One region of the Lysinibacillus sp. 1 U-2021 genome, then DNA from elsewhere that is predicted to be linked to it. Evidence: riboswitches for the same ligand, from Rfam matches in the RefSeq annotation. Region 1 holds a riboswitch; each other region holds the start of a gene.
What was found. A riboswitch is a leader RNA that binds a small molecule or an ion and turns the genes downstream of it on or off. The one in region 1 is predicted to bind cobalamin.

Region 1 (4,052 bases):
ATACTAGAGGAACTATACTCAGGGTCGGCATTTCTATCGTAGCCAAACTGTGCAATCACATCCTCTGTATTATGGCACACATCATAGCCATCAAATTGGAGTGTGAGTGCACCTTTCCCATTTGTATAGGCGGCAAAGGTTGTACTGTAGCTCATTAAAGTGGCAACAGGTGCACGACCTGTTAGGATAACATCCGTTTCGGATAAAATCGGGTCATCGAACGTGCCAGCTGCTTGCTGAATATCAGTCATCATACGACCGATAAAGTCATTTGAAGCTTTCATTTTAAAGCGATAATAGGGTTCAAGTAGGACATTTTGTGCCTGCTCCAGCCCCTGACGCAGGGCACGGAAACTGGCTTCACGGAAATCTCCCCCCGATGTATGTTCATTGTGCCCGCGACCTGTTAGAAGTGTAAAATGAATATCTGTTACAGGGAAGCCTGTCAGTAGCCCATGATGGTCACGCTCAAACAGATGCTTTTCAACAAGGCGCTGATTGCCTACAGATAAATGATCGGCATGACAGGCATTGGTGAAGGTATTACCTGTTCCACGTGGATTTGGCTCCATTAATAAATGAACTTCTGCATAATGCTTGAGGGGCTCGAAATGACCATAGCCCGTTACGGTCGTCGCAATGGTTTCCATGTATAAAATTTGCGGCTCACCAAAGGAGACAGCTAATGAAAAACGCGTCATTAATACCTCTGTCAGGACCTCCAATTGAATGGCACCCATAATATGCACATGGATTTCCTGAAATTTTTCCTGCCAGACCACACGCAAGGACGGCTCTTCTGCTTCGAGTAACCGGAAAATCTGTAGCACTTCCTTGATATGCTGATCACCCTCATATTGAACCTTTGCCTGTAAGGTTGGGACAAGCTCATAGGGCTGTGATAGCATCGTTGTACCGATTCGATCCCCAATGTTTGCCTGGCTCAGTCCTTTGACAGCGAAAATTTCTCCTGCCTCTACCTGTTGAACGGTCTCAAAGCGACTGCCGTTATAAAGGCGAATTTCGGTCACTTTTTCTGTTACTTCGTCAAATGAAAATTCATCTCGTACATGCAACGAGCCTTTGGTTGCCTTCATAAAGGTTAAACGCTGGTGCCCATCATGACGAATCTTAAAAACCTCGCCCTCAAACGGGGCATCCTTGTCAAAATGGGAAGCCGTTAACAGCGGGAGCTGGTCAAGAAATTCCTGAATGCCCTCATCCTTTAAGGCCGAGCCAGCAAAGCAAGGGAAGGCACCTTCATTTTTAATCATTTCCTTTAATTGAGCAAGACACTGTTCATGCTCCAATGACTCATTTAGAAAGGCATCAAGCAATTTTTCGTCGCGCTCCGCCAGCCATTCCATAATATTATTTGATACATAGTCTGCTCGAAGTGGCTCATCGATGAACAATACATGCTGAGAACAATCTTTGCGAAGCTGTCTGATGACAGCCTCCATATTGGCACCCTCACGATCCATTTTATTGATAAAGAAGAAGGTAGGGACATGGTATTGACGTAAAAGTTGCCACACTGTTTCTGTATGGCCCTGTATCCCTTCGACAGCGCTAATGATAATAATGGCATAATCCATCACACGAATAGCACGCTCCATCTCAGGGGAGAAATCGACATGCCCTGGCGTATCAATCAATGTGTATGTATCATCGCCAATATTTATGCGCCCTTGCTCGGCAAATATCGTAATGCCTCGTCTGCGCTCTAGCTCATGATGATCAAGAAAGGTATCCTGATGATCAACTCGCCCCCGTGCTTGAATACTATTTGTATGAAAAAGCACTTGCTCAGAGAAGGTCGTTTTTCCTGCATCCACGTGCGCAAGTACACCGATCGTTTTGTACATAAGAAATCCTCGTTTCTATAGAATGCTATCTTTTTATTGTAACAGAATACTAGCTTCTATATTTCTTGTAAAATAGTTCGTCTTTATGTCAAAATAGTGCTAATATAATGATGATTATACTTTTAGTGTCATACTACTGATTGCGCGATAAATTTTCTTCTGCTAGTCTATCAATAGTATTGACCATTATAGAACGTATTGGTGCAAATGGCATTTGTCATTTGCTTAAAAGGGAAATCGGTGCAATTCCGATGCTGTCCCGCAACTGTAAATGGGGAGTCTATACAGCATGCCACTGTAGTGAAACTATGGGAAGGCGTATAGATGATGAACCTAAGCCAGGATACCTGCCAGTATGTATTTTTTGACTAAGAACCACGAGGATGGGGATAGTGATGAAGGTAATGATACCGTTATTTCACTATGCTACTCTCTTGGCGACAAGAGGGTTTTTTTATGCCCTTCCAACTACCTTAGTAGTAAAGAAGTCTCTGATTTCTTTCTATATTTTAACAGCAAAGGAGAAAAGGACATGAAGAAATGGAAAAGTATATGGCTGATGATGATCATTGCCTTGGTCGCTGTTTTAGGGGCTTGTAACGCAAAGGACAAAACGGAATCAGCTGCACAAGGTGAAAAGGTTGAGCCATCTGAGGCGGCAGCAGAAGTAACCATTGAAAATAATGACACAACTCAAACATATACGGAAGCACCAACAAAAGCGATTAGCTTAAATCAACATGTGACAGAAATCATGCTTGCACTTGGTTTAGAGGATTCTATGGTAGGGACAGCTTACTTAGATGATAAAATCTATGAACCACTGCAAGAGGCATACGATAAGGTCCCTGTTCTTTCCGATCAATACCCAACGAAGGAGCAAGTCATCGATGCCGAGGCAGATTTCCTATATGCTGGCTGGAAAAGTGGCTTTGGCGAAAAGGGTGTAGGCACACCAGAAGAGCTTGAAGAATTAGGCATCCATACGTATTTACATACGGCTTCCAACATGACAAAGCCAACAATAGAAGATATTTTCACTGATATTCGCAATATCGCGAAGATTTTCCGTATTGAGGATCGTGGCGAAGCTTTAATTGAGCAAATGACGAAAGATGTAGAGGCAGTACAAGCTAAATTACCAAAAGATAGCGAAAAATTACGTGTTCTTGTGTTTGATAGCGGTGAAAAGGATGTATTTACAGCTGGTCAAAACTTTATGAATGAGCTTGTGACAATCGCGGGTGGACAAAATATCTTTGGTGATGTGGAATCTAGCTGGACAACTGTGTCGAAGGAAGATGCAGTAGACCGCAACCCAGAGGTAGTTGTCGTGATTGATTACGGTGAAACAACGGCAGACCAAAAGATCCAATTCTTAAAAAATGATCCAGCCTTAAAGGAGATGGAAGCGGTCAAAAATGAGCGCTTTGTCATCCTGCCACTTTCAGCAGCGTCTGAAGGAGTTCGTGCGGCAGAGGCCATTGAAATTTTAGCAAAGGGCTTCTATCCTGAAAACTTTTAATCCATTCGAGCTAGCGTTTTGCTAGCTCCTTTTTTATAAGGAGCGATAAAAATGAACGCATTTCAAAAAAATGTACCAGATCAAACATTTGAAACACTGAACGGTCATGGTGAGTTTACCCGTCTAGCCGTTAGCCCTGGCATTATTAATAAGCATTATACTCCTGCACAATTCCAAAAAATAGCCGAAATTGCTGGCGAAAAGGGGGCGATAAAATATTCTGCTTCCTATAGTATACTCGTATCCATACCAACGTGCGATGCCACGGAAGCGGTGCAAGCCTTACAGGAAGCAGGTCTTTATGTTGCTCCCTCTGGTTCAATCATAGCCATGAAGGCCTGCGATTTTTGTGATGGGGAGAAAATGGAGGCTGCTCCGATAACCGAACAGCTCTATCATGCCATAGAGGGGATGAAGGTACCTGCAAGAGTGCGTGTCAATATTAATGGCTGTGCATCAGCTTGCTACAATGCAGTCTATGATGATATTGGACTCGTTTACCAACAAGAAAGCTTTGATGTCTATTTAGGGGCAGTACCAATGGGAGCAAAGGCACAGGCTGGCACGTTATTCGCTAAGAGGGTAGACGTCACACAAATTGAAGATTTTTTACTGCACCTGATAAACCTTTATAAGGAGCATGCTCGCCCAAATGAGCC
Region 2 (4,052 bases), 1.2 Mb from region 1:
CAAATAAGGATTGTCTAAACGAGTTAACCAGAGAAGATGAATATCTTATAGATGAGGCTAATTTATACTGTGACTCAATTTGTTATGCAAAGTACATGTTAAGTATCGGTGCTATTAAAACACATTAAATGACATTGAAACGAGGTTATTCTTTCTGAATAGCTTCTTTTTTTGTTTGTAATATAATCGCCTATAAAGAAAGGTATTTCTTGCTATATCCAACTATGGTAAAATGTAACTATAAAATGAGAAGGGGTGTTTAATATGGGGAAACTTGCTGAAAAATTTGATGCTGTACAATACAAAGATTTAATTGATAATGTTAATTGGAATGAGTTAAAGAAAGTTAGCAATTCAATTTTTTATTTCGATGTAAATGATAATAGATTATTTGAATTACATGACTTTAATAGAGAAGATGTACTTACCTGTGATAGTTTTATTCAGAATTTTTCTAGTGAAAATACTATAATCACTTCCATTGCACATTATAAAATTATAGAGAGAATATTAGTTACTGAGGATAATTTAATCTTAATAGTCGAGCCCTATTCATATAATTCTCACAATAATCCATTGTAAAATAATTGATAAGGAGATAATATAAGATGCCTAAATATGAAGTTGATTTAGATGTAACATTTATTAATGGAAAAGAAAAATCAAAACATTCATTTGAACTAGAAGAATTAGAGATATCACGAGCAACCAAGTTATGGATAACGAATAAATCTGCAAAAGAATCAGAGTTCATTGAAACCGTAAAACTAAATTTCGATATTGATAAAAATACAAATACAACTACATATTATGAATTTTCAACTTCTATTCCTACTACAATTATAACTTCATTTATCTATTATGTAGAAAGAATAGATAGTGAAGGGGATACAGTAGTATTCAACTCACATGATTTATAGATAAAGAGGGGATAATTTCCCTCTTTTTTATTTAGCTTATTGCTGTCAAATAGGGGGGATTTTGTCCATTTATTTATATGAAGAATAAGCTAAAAATCTAAGAATACAAAATAGAATGTTTCGCCTTGTGTGGAGAATAAAATATTCGAAACTACTATTAAATTAAAAGTTTATACTTGGAATATTATTGATAATTATATAAAGTATAAAAGGTCAGAGATGGTTAAATTATCTGTGATAAAATGGATTTAAATGAGAGGGGTAATATGAATGGTTTTATGTAAATCATGTGACAGAGAGATTGATAAAGGGGAAGCAATCAACGTATATGAGCGTGGGACTTATTGTGGAGGATCAGAAGAGGATTATTCAGATGAAGTAGTATGTGTAAAATGCGTCAATGAACATGATGAAGATGCACCTTATGCATATTGTATTTTCTGTGGGGAAGAAGCAGCATTTCATAAAAAAGATTTGCATCTCATCTATGACGAGACAGCTTTTGCATGTAAAGAACATAAAGATGAAGAATACGACGAATACGCTGCGGACGATGAATAAATAAAAAAATCAATTGGCAGCATTGAAGAGAGTGTTACACTCTCTTTTTTTATTGTTAAAATGTTGAAACAGAAAAGTAAGTTGCTGAATTGACTGAAATTGACTTTGAAAATTGACTCCTTTACAATAGATATTAGTAATCAATTAGGATAGTGTCTGAGTACATAAACCTTATGGTATAATAATAAAAACGGAATAATAGGATAGAGGTACAAATTAGATTTTTTAATTTGTTTAAAAGGGAAGATCGGTGTGAATCCGACGCTGTCCCGCAACTGTAAATGGGAGCACATTTCAAAAGGCCACTGTTACGGATCTTTTTCCGGCCTCAGCCAGCGCTCAGATCGATACCGATACGGCGGTCATTTTGCTGTGCCATGATCTCAACCGGGAGCTGCCAGTGTTGCAGGCCGCGCGAGAAGCAAAACCCTTTTATCTCGGCGCATTGGGCAGCCATCGAACCCACACGTTACGTCTGCAAAAGCTCCACGAGCTGGGATGGTCCAGGGAGGAGACAGCGCAAATCCGGGCCCCCGTCGGGATATTCCCCAAAGCCCGGGATGCGCATACTCTGGCACTCTCCGTGCTGGCAGAAATCGCCTCTGTACGTCTCCATCAGGAGGAGGATTCATGCCTGCCCCCGTCGTCCTGATCCTTGCGGCCGGGCGTGGAAAGCGCTTTCTCGCCTCCGAGGGAAATACCCATAAGTGTATCGGCTGGCGTCAGTCCCCGGAGGTTGCGCCTTATCGCTGGCCATTTGAAGAAAACGGGAGAACTTTCGACCTTGCGATTGAACCGCAGATTACGACTAATGATCTGCGTCTGATGTTGAGGCTGGTTCTTGCCGGCGGAGGAATAACAATTGCCACTCAGGAAACTTTCAGGCCATATATTGAAAGCGGTAAGCTTGTATCGCTGCTTGATGACTTTCTTCCACAATTTCCGGGCTTCTATCTGTATTTCCCACAGCGTCGCAATATTGCACCAAAGCTCCGCACCCTGATTGACTACGTCAAAGAATGGCGGCAGCAATTGGTTTAAATAGCTGCACCTGCACTGCCTGATGTCAGAACAGTATTTTGATGAATTGCCAAGGTTACAATGGCACAAATGCGGCACAGGAGGAAACGTGGTGTATTTAAATATGGGGTAACTCTTTGATTTTAATGGTGCCGATAATAGGAGTCGAACCTACGACCTTCGCATTACGAATTATAAGAATCCGCTTCTAATTCAAAGCATTACCCCATCAACACTGCGCTCACACGTCCCACCACATCAAAACATGTAAAGCCTTGCAAGCCATTGCGAGGCCTTATGTGTCTCAGTTTTGTCCCACCTTGTATTACGACTTGCATAGCCAATGAAGATAAACGTGACGACAAACGGCGCAGCAGTCTTCTTTTCCTTCATACTTTCCCCACCCAGCATGCATACCTTTATGCTATAACTGAAGTTTATGTCTGTTATGAGCGAGAAACGGGCATGATTAAGCAATACGATAAAAAACTCTCCTTTCAACTTATTTAATATTTAAAGATGCCAACACATGCTTTTCTGTTGCAACTGCAATTTCATATATCACTTCCATATTTTCAAAATTTTCCTTGTAACTAAGTTCTTCAGATGCATAACCTGTATGAGCAATTTTATGTCTAGTTTTCAGCACTTTATTTAGCACATTCAGAGCCATCTGAGAATCCGCTGTACCCAATGTCCACGTCTTAGATGTTTTTTTTACACCAAAAGCTTTGTCAAACAACGAGTCGACATTCGCTGCGCTAGGCGTATTGAACTGTTTAAGCAGGTCATCAATGCGACTTTGAGCAATTGAATTAATTGAAGGGTTATCGCTATCTTTTTTCAATGCATCAAAACAATACAGTACGAGATCTTTATTAAACTCTTGCCAACTTGCAACTAAATGAACTATGTATGATTGATAAAGATATTCTTTTTTTTGATTAATTGAATACACTGAATCCGGTTCATTCAAGTCTAGCTTATCTAGATCGTGCTCAATCCTTTGTATGATAGCTAACTTTTTAAGCTTCCGGGAAAAGAGTTGTGCATGAGTTTTTCTTAAACTTATTTTGTTCATCATTGATAACCTTCAATGTTTTAGTCCACAATCGTATGGTTAAGATATCAGTCAGTGAATTTTTGCGTTTTATCTTCTAACGTTACTGTAACACAGTTACTCATAAACGTTATCTGGAATCTATTTGTTAAAGATATGTCTATTAGTTTGGCAAAAGGAGCTACATAGCTGCCATCAACTCCACTTTATCAGCTTAGCCTTTTACTGCCGTTGCCGTGAACTGCTCCCCTTAAATTAAGATATCGCGATGATAGAAAATCCGCTTATGACTCGCAGCGGACAGCATAAATGGCAATCAGGTCTGCTGTTAGAGAACAGCGGAAGTCTGGGATGCATTTTTACATCGTGTTGTCTTGAGTCATGGGAAGTAGATCATTTTCAGTGGATGTTCAAGGGCTGGTAAATGATCCATTCCCAATTTTCAACAGGACCTACCAAGATGCACAAACTTTATATACAACCCATTTTTG
Region 3 (4,052 bases), 650 kb from region 1:
TCAGTATGAATCAATGCTTCAAAATGCAAGTACACAAACGATTGATTGTCAGTTACAAGAGGATGACCCTTCCACGATTTTATATACATCTGGCACGACAGGAAAACCAAAGGGTGTGTTATTTAGCTACCGTAATATTTTAACAGTGGCGCAAATGATAGCTGTTGAAATGGAGGTAAAGCCTGAGAGCCGTATTTTGCTTATGATGCCATTAACACACTCTGCACCATTACATTTATTTTTAATGGCGGGTGTATTGGTAGGCTCAACAAATGTATAAACACCAACTTTTACACCCGATTTATTCATTGATTCCATTGAAAAGGAGAAAACAACACATTTCTTTGGAGCACCTGTTGCTTATTTATTAACGGCACAGCTGCCAAGGCTACATTCGGCAGATTTGTCTTCTATGAAATGGTGGGTCTATGGTGGAGCACCGTTATCTCAAAGTGAGGTTCGATTCATTCAGCAGGCATTCCGCACAAATAATTTGACTTGTGTATATGGATTAACAGAGGCAGGTCCAAGTGGTTCATTATTATTTGGCAAGGAGCATGAAGCAAAGGCAGGAAGTATTGGCCAGCGGGCGCCACTTGGTACAGAGTTGCGTATTGTGAATGACAGTGGAGAAGATGTAAATGTAGGCGAAGTGGGGGAAATTGTCTTATTAGGTGAGGGTAACATGCTTGGCTACTATAAGGATGAAGTAGCAACTAATGAAGCCTTTATTGACGGTTGGTTAAAAACAGGGGATCTAGCTCGCAAGGATAAAGATGGTTTTATTTGGATTGTAGATCGTAAAAAGGATGTCATTATTTCGGGTGGTGTCAATATTTATCCGAAAGAAATTGAAGATTGTTTATTGAGTTTTGAAGGGATATTCGAGGTTGCAGTAATTGGTGTACCACATCCGCAATGGGGGGAAACTGTAAAGGCTGTGTATTGTGCTAAACAAGATATTGATGAGGAAGCTTTGAAAGCTTATTTAGAGGAACATCTTGCAAAGTTTAAAATACCACGTATTTTTGAAAAAGTGGAAGCGCTCCCACGCAATGCATCAGGCAAAATATTAAAACAAAATTTGAAGGGGCAAGAGGTGAGATAGCATGAAAGTATTACAACAAGAAGCAATGCGTACTACGAACTTTTTTACGGAAGATGACACGCTTCAAAAAATAGTAGAAATGATGTTAGATAAAGAGTTTTTATCCTATGCCCAACGAGAGTTAGCAGATTTTGGTGAGCTATGTGCAGGTGATATTGATGCGAGGGCAAAACATACAGATCGACAGGGTGAGCCTCGCCTTCAAAGATATGATGCCTATGGTGAAGAGATATCGGAGGTTTGGGTTAATGATGGCTATAAAAAAACGATTGAAGAGACATATAATACTGGGATTGTAGGCTATGTACACAAGCATATTCCGCAGCTAGGCCACAAGGGGAATTATGTTTATAGCTTTGCACAAGGTTATTTGCTATCCCATGCAGAACCTGGTTTTTATTGTCCCGTAACATTGACGATGGCTACTGCCTATCTATTAGATCATTATGCAGATGAAGAGGTAAAGCAGCGTTTTTTACCACATGTTTGTGCAACAGGTGACACAGATTTATATGAAGGTGCGACCTTTTTAACAGAACGTCAAGGAGGCTCTGACGTTGGTGCAAATGTGGTGGAGGCGAGAAAGGATGGCACTGCGTATCGTCTATATGGTGAAAAATACTTTGCATCCAATGCGGGCATGTGTGGTGTAGCGATGGTATTGGCACGACTAGAAAGTGCACCAGCAGGTTCCAAAGGCTTAACGTTGTTTGCAGTTCCTTGGCGTAAAGAAGATGGAACAACAAATCATCTACGTATTCGCCGACTGAAAGATAAGCTAGGCGTTCGGGCAGTTCCCTCTGGTGAGGTAGAATTTGATGGTGCTCTTGCCTACGTTGTAGGGGAGCAAAATAAAGGGATTTATTATATGCTAGAAGCACTAAATCTCTCCAGAATTTGTAATGCAGTCGCTTCAATTGGTATTATGCGTCGCGGCTTCTTAGAGGCGAAACATTATGTAAGCAATCGACATGCATTTGGCAAGCCCTTAACACAATACCCTATGATTCAGGATACTTTAGGGAAATTTGCAGCTAAGTTGCACGTGGAAGTAGCGACAGTTTTTGATCTTATTCAATTATACGATAAAGTGACAAGTGGACAGGGCACACAGCAAGATCTTATTATGAATCGTTTATATATTGCCATTATGAAAAAGGAAACGGCAGAGCAAGCTGTTCACTATGCTAGTGAGGCAATTGAATTACATGGAGGTAATGGCTATATAGAAGACTTTGTAACGCCTCGCTTATTAAGAGATGCGCAAGTATTGACGGTGTGGGAGGGGACGGCTAATATTTTGGCCTTGGAACTCATTCGTTTAGTAGATAAGTTTCATGCCCATGAACTGTTTGTACAGGAGATGGAGGAACGATTAGACAAATTAGCTAACAGTTCATTAGTACAAATTGTTAAAGAACAATTGGCGAATATGTCTGTGAAACTTCAAATTTTTAGCGCTTTAGACGAAGCAACGAAAACTTTTGAAGCAAAAGGTGTGGCGGAAAAAATGGCGCACCTTTATGAAAGTGTCATAGCGGTTGAGTGGGCACATAAATTTGGTGGGAAATATGAAAAACTAGCGGACATTTATTTAGAGCAGACATGGTCATTAAGAGAAATGGGTGCACAAATGAAAACAGTTCAATACTTTTCTGAAATTGTATAATGGCCGGGGAGTCGTCTTGAATGGAGGCGACTTCTTTCATTTTCATGTATAATGAAATCAACTGAATATTATAAAGGTTCTTTACTTAAGTAAAGTGAAAAGGGAAATCGGTGTAATTCCGATGCGGTCCCGCCACTGTAAGTGTGAGTTTTTTCAAATGATGCCACTGAAGATTTCGGGAAGGCTTGAAAAATCGCAAGTAGCACTAGCCAGGAGACCTGCCTTTATAACGACATGACAACCTACGAGGATAGGGTGGTGGATTTTGTATCAGTTTTTTTGGTGCGATTTTGCCCCCTCATCGATCAAAGATGAGGGGTTTTATTTTGATGTAGAATAAAGCGAAATGTCGCACGGATCAACGAAGGAGGATTCACATGAAGAAATTTTGGAAAATAGGATTATCAGCATTTTTAGCAGTAGGCTTGCTAGCTGCTTGTGGGCAGGAAGCAAAAGATAACAAGCCATCTAACGAGCAGCAAACACAGCAAGAAACAGCCCAGGTGGATGAAGCAACATTCCCAATGACGATAACAGATGCCCTTGGTAAGGACATTACACTTGAAGCACCTCCTGAGAAAATTGTTTCACTTATTCCGAGTAATACGGAAATCCTTTTTGGACTAGGTTTAAATGATGAAATAGTTGGTGTTACGGACAACGACGATTATCCGCCAGAGGCAGCTGAGAAGGATAAGGTTGGCGGTATGGAATACGATATTGAAAAAATTATTGCCTTAAAACCAGATATCGTTTTTTCACACGAATCTAGCATGTCTCTTTCAGAAGAGGCTATTGCACAGCTTGAATCAGCAGGTTTGAAAGTATTTGTTGTAAAAAATGCACAAGACTTTAATGAAACATATACAACAATTGAGCAACTGGGACGTGCTACAGGGAAATTACCAGAGGCAGAAAAAATTGTCGCGAATATGAAGGCAAAAGTAGAAGAAGTTTTGTCTAAAGTCAAGGATGTTGAACCCAAAAAAGTGTTAGTTGAAGCATCAGATGAGCCAGATATTTATACAGCTGGCAATGGTACATTTATGAACGCGATGCTTGAAATGATTAATGCAGAGAATGTAGCTGTAGATGGCGATAATTGGTATAAAATTGATGCAGAACAAATTATCGCAAAAAATCCAGATGTCATCGTGGTGACATATCATTATGTACCAGATATTTTAACGAAAATACCAAAACGTGCGGGCTTTGATACGATTAATGCCGTAAAAAATAATGCGATTGTGCAGGTAGATGAAAGTACGACAAGTC
Region 4 (4,052 bases), 2.2 Mb from region 1:
CCGCATTGATTTCACCGATAGCTGCTTCTGCTTCTCCATCAGCACCACCAAATTCAGCACCTTTTTGTATGAATAAGGGAATGATGGCTAACAACACAACAATTGCTAATAACAATAAATTTTTTTTCATTTGTTAATGTGCCTCCTTTGTTGAGAAAACACGTAACGTTTTTAATTCGCTAACATTGTATTTTTTCAAGAAATTCATCACAATGACCGTTAAAATTCCTTCACTCACTGCTAAAGGAATTTGCGTTAAGGCAAAAATACCTGCAAACTTTGTAAAGGATGCCATAAAGCCTCCAACCTCTGAAGGAAAGGCTAGTGCTAGTTGTACAGAAGTCACAATGTATGTACCTAAATCACCAAGCATAGCTGCAAAGAATATGGCTAGTGAAAATGACAACCCTACTTTTTGAGCCCCTTTAAAGACAAAGTAAGCAATAAAAGGACCAACAATAGCCATAGAAAAGGCATTAGCCCCTAAAGTTGTAATTCCTCCATGAGCTAATAATAAAGATTGAAATAATAAAACGATTGTTCCAATTACACTCATTGCTAGAGGGCCAAAGAGTACTGTCCCAAGTCCTACACCAGTTGGGTGAGAGCAACTACCTGTAACTGAAGGGATTTTTAGGGCGGATAGCACAAAGGCAAAGGCTCCTGAAAGCCCCAAAAGCATTTTTGTTTCAGGATTTTCATCAATGGTTTTTCGAATAGAACGCAATCCTAGAATGATAAATGGGATAGAGATCACCCACCAAAAAATAGCCCATTCGATTGGTAAAAAACCTTCCATGATATGCATGGCAAAGGCACGTTTTGGCACGATTAAAAAGGCCAGTAAAAAATAACTAAGTTTCCACCATGATAATGTCAAAAAGCTTTCCTCCTAACTAATTAATAGATTTTTAGAATATTGCGTGCGTAATTAAAAAAAGCACTTCTCCTTAGGTGGAAAAGTGCATAGCTAAAAAAGCAAATAACAGTCTCATCTGCTAAGCCGCACACCTATCCTCGTAGGTTGAAACGATCACTTATTTTTCGGCAGGTCTCCTGGCTCTAGTTCAATGCTTTATAGGTCTTCCCATCCGTTGGACAGTGACATATTCTATAAAGCTCCCTATTACAGTGGCGGGACCGCGCCGGACTCAAACCGGCTTCCCTTTTAAGCAAAATGACAAGCACTTTGCACCGAAAAACATTCAAATTGTGAGATTTCACGACAAAGTGTAACATGAATTTCCATAAATATGCTATACCTTTTATAAAATTTTTTAAATTAAAGGTCAACGGTGAATATTCTGATAAAATTTTGTGTGCAAATTATATGATTGTATAAATTTCATACCTAGTTCCATTCAAAATTGATAAATTTGTCATAAATTTTTAAAGAAATATTGAAATTTTAAAATAATAAGATATGATAAAGACAGTTTTCTATTTAAAATTCTACTAAAAATTTCATATAAAACGTCAATAAGTGCTCGAATAGCTCGAGATAATAGGGAAATTGGTGAAAATCCAATACAGCCCCCGCTACTGTAATAGCTGATGAAATCGCAAAGCCACTGGTACAAACTTGGGAAGGTGCGACAGTAAAATGAAGCTTAAGTCAGGAAACCTGCTTATTTGATTGTGCATGCAAACTTTTCGGAGGGAGAAGTTGAAGCGAAAGCGGGTACCTGTATTTCATTCTATTCGTTTTTATTTGGCTTCTACAAAACCTTTACTCTTCGTTATAGAGTAAAGGTTTTTCTTTTTCCAAAAAGCAAATGAGGGGAGACAGAAGATGACAACTTGGAATTTAGAGGGGATGAAAACACATCTCTTTATTTGCAATGGCAGTAGCTGCATGAAAAAGGATGGGGAGGAAATTACCTTAGCCATTCGAGATGAGATACAGCGGCAAGCACTCGATCAGGAAATACATACGACAAGAACGCGCTGTAATGGACGCTGCAAGGATGCTTGTGTGGTAATCGCTTATCCTCAAGGAAACTGGTATCGTGTGCCATCAACAGAGCATGCTAGAACACTAGTACAAGATTTACATCATGAATCCTTATACAACGAACATGTCTTTACACTTCGTGAAGGTACATTACAGCGTACTGCTCAAACAACTGCCATTAAAGGGATCGAAAAGGTGAAAGAGGGGTAACAACATGGCGCAAAAAGGAAAAATTTTCGTAGTAGGCTTTGGACCTGGAGATTTTAAGCATATTACGACACGTGCAGTAGAGGCTTTACAACAAAGTGATATGATTATAGGCTATAAAACCTATGTAGAGCTGATTCAAGATTTAGTAAGTACAAAATCGATTGTTAGTACAGGCATGACAGAAGAAGTGTCGCGTGCACAGGAAGCCGTTCGTCAAGCCGAAGCAGGGAGCATCGTCTCAGTAATTTCGAGTGGTGATGCAGGCGTCTATGGCATGGCAGGATTAGTCTATGAGGTGTTAATTGAGCTAGGCTGGACAGAAGCTACAGGAATTGAAGTAGAAATTGTTCCTGGGATTTCTGCGATTAATTCATGCGCTAGCATACTTGGTGCACCTATTATGCATGATGCTTGTACAATCAGTTTGAGTGACCATCTAACACCTTGGAATTTAATTGCAAAGCGTGTCGAGGCAGCTGCAATGGCGGACTTTGTCATTGCTTTATACAATCCTAAAAGTGGACGTCGAACAAGACAAATTGTCGAGGCTCAACGAATACTCTTAGAATATCGTTCGCCAGACACACCAGTTGGGCTTGTGAAAAGTGCCTATCGAGAACGTCAAGAAGTGACCATGACAACACTAGCAGAAATGCTAGAACATGATATTGGTATGCTGACAACTGTCATTATCGGGAATTCGTCAACATTTTTTTATGACAATAAGATGATTACGCCCCGCGGTTACCAACGTAAATATACCCTGGGTGAAGAGAAACAGCCATTACGTCCACATCAACGTTTACGCGAAGAAAATGAACCTTGGGCAATGAACCAAGAGACAGGAACAGCGCGAAATGACTTTACGGCTGATCCTAATGCAGGGCGCTTTAATAAACCCAGTATAGCCGCTACGCCAAAGCCGAAAAAAACAGCTCTTGAAATGGCTACAGCGGCACTTGCAATGGTAAAAGGGACAAGCGCAGTCAAAATAACACCGAAGCTTGTACAGCAAAAAATAGAATCTATTTTTGAATTAGCAGTAAGTCCTGGTGTAGCCAATAAGTTTTTTACTCCCCAGCAAATGATGACGTTAGCGGAGGTCGTTGGGGATGAGGGGACGATGGAATACACACCAGATCATCAAATTCATTTGAAAATACCAACGACTGCCCCTGAACAGATCACAGAGAAATTACAGAAAGTAGGGTTTTTATTAGCCCCGATTGGTGATGTGTTATCACTGAAGGCTTGTGATTTTTGCTACGGTGAAAAGGCTGATTCAATACCATATGCAGAGGAAATACAAGAAAAACTAGGCGGTATGTCCTTACCGAAGACATTAAATATTGGCTTTAATGGCTGTGGGATGGCCTGTTATCGGGCTGTATTTGATGATATTGGCATCGTCTACCGCAAAAGTAAATTCGATGTCTTTATTGGAGCAAAACCAGTCGGTCGTACAGCACACGCAGCACAGCCTGTTGTAGAAGGGCTGGAGCCTGAGCAACTGATTCCACTCATTACAGATATTATTGAAGAATATAAAGCAAATGCTCATCCAAATGAACGCTTATTTAAATATTTTAAACGTGTGAAAAAAATACTGCATTTTACGTATCAAGATATGTCTTCCAAAATAAAAGTAGAGCCAGCTCCGTGCGGCGACTAGTAAGGAGTAGAGAGATGAAAGCTATTTTATTTGTCGGCCATGGGAGCCGTTTAGCAGCAGGAAATGATGAGGTTCGTACATTTATCGAACAAATGACACCTCGTATTGATGAACAATTTTTAGTGGAAACTTGTTTCCTTGAATTTGCTTCACCTAACATCGAAGAAGGTATTACAAACTGTGTGAAAAAGGGAGCTACAGAGGTACATGTAATTC

Region 2: it holds a riboswitch for cobalamin, as region 1 does, so the genes downstream of both, paoD (molybdenum cofactor insertion chaperone PaoD) here and QH639_RS21735 (ABC transporter substrate-binding protein) in region 1, are expected to answer to the same signal.
Region 3: it holds a riboswitch for cobalamin, as region 1 does, so the genes downstream of both, QH639_RS25135 (ABC transporter substrate-binding protein) here and QH639_RS21735 (ABC transporter substrate-binding protein) in region 1, are expected to answer to the same signal.
Region 4: it holds a riboswitch for cobalamin, as region 1 does, so the genes downstream of both, QH639_RS09545 (energy-coupling factor ABC transporter permease) here and QH639_RS21735 (ABC transporter substrate-binding protein) in region 1, are expected to answer to the same signal.

Annotation. Positions count from the first base shown of each region.
Region 1 is NZ_CP123966.1:4,102,418-4,106,469, reverse strand. It holds gene QH639_RS21740 (elongation factor G) at 1-1,868, opposite strand, end outside; cobalamin riboswitch at 2,051-2,237, shown strand; gene QH639_RS21735 (ABC transporter substrate-binding protein) at 2,401-3,393, shown strand; gene QH639_RS21730 (precorrin-3B methylase) at 3,445-4,052, shown strand, end outside.
Region 2 is NZ_CP123966.1:2,876,957-2,881,008, reverse strand. It holds gene QH639_RS14790 (hypothetical protein) at 265-582, shown strand; gene QH639_RS14785 (hypothetical protein) at 609-920, shown strand; gene QH639_RS14780 (hypothetical protein) at 1,191-1,481, shown strand; cobalamin riboswitch at 1,672-1,897, shown strand; partial or broken gene paoD (molybdenum cofactor insertion chaperone PaoD) at 1,858-2,133, shown strand; gene QH639_RS14775 (LysR substrate-binding domain-containing protein) at 2,112-2,522, shown strand; gene QH639_RS14770 (HEPN domain-containing protein) at 3,004-3,585, opposite strand; gene QH639_RS14765 (hypothetical protein) at 4,014-4,052, opposite strand, start outside.
Region 3 is NZ_CP123966.1:4,752,287-4,756,338, reverse strand. It holds partial or broken gene QH639_RS25145 (class I adenylate-forming enzyme family protein) at 1-1,108, shown strand, start outside; gene QH639_RS25140 (acyl-CoA dehydrogenase family protein) at 1,110-2,777, shown strand; cobalamin riboswitch at 2,835-3,017, shown strand; gene QH639_RS25135 (ABC transporter substrate-binding protein) at 3,155-4,052, shown strand, end outside.
Region 4 is NZ_CP123966.1:1,867,310-1,871,361, reverse strand. It holds gene QH639_RS09550 (energy-coupling factor ABC transporter substrate-binding protein) at 1-130, opposite strand, end outside; gene QH639_RS09545 (energy-coupling factor ABC transporter permease) at 134-880, opposite strand; cobalamin riboswitch at 1,030-1,214, opposite strand; cobalamin riboswitch at 1,465-1,646, shown strand; gene QH639_RS09540 ((2Fe-2S) ferredoxin domain-containing protein) at 1,793-2,164, shown strand; gene cobJ (precorrin-3B C(17)-methyltransferase) at 2,169-3,836, shown strand; gene QH639_RS09530 (sirohydrochlorin chelatase) at 3,851-4,052, shown strand, end outside.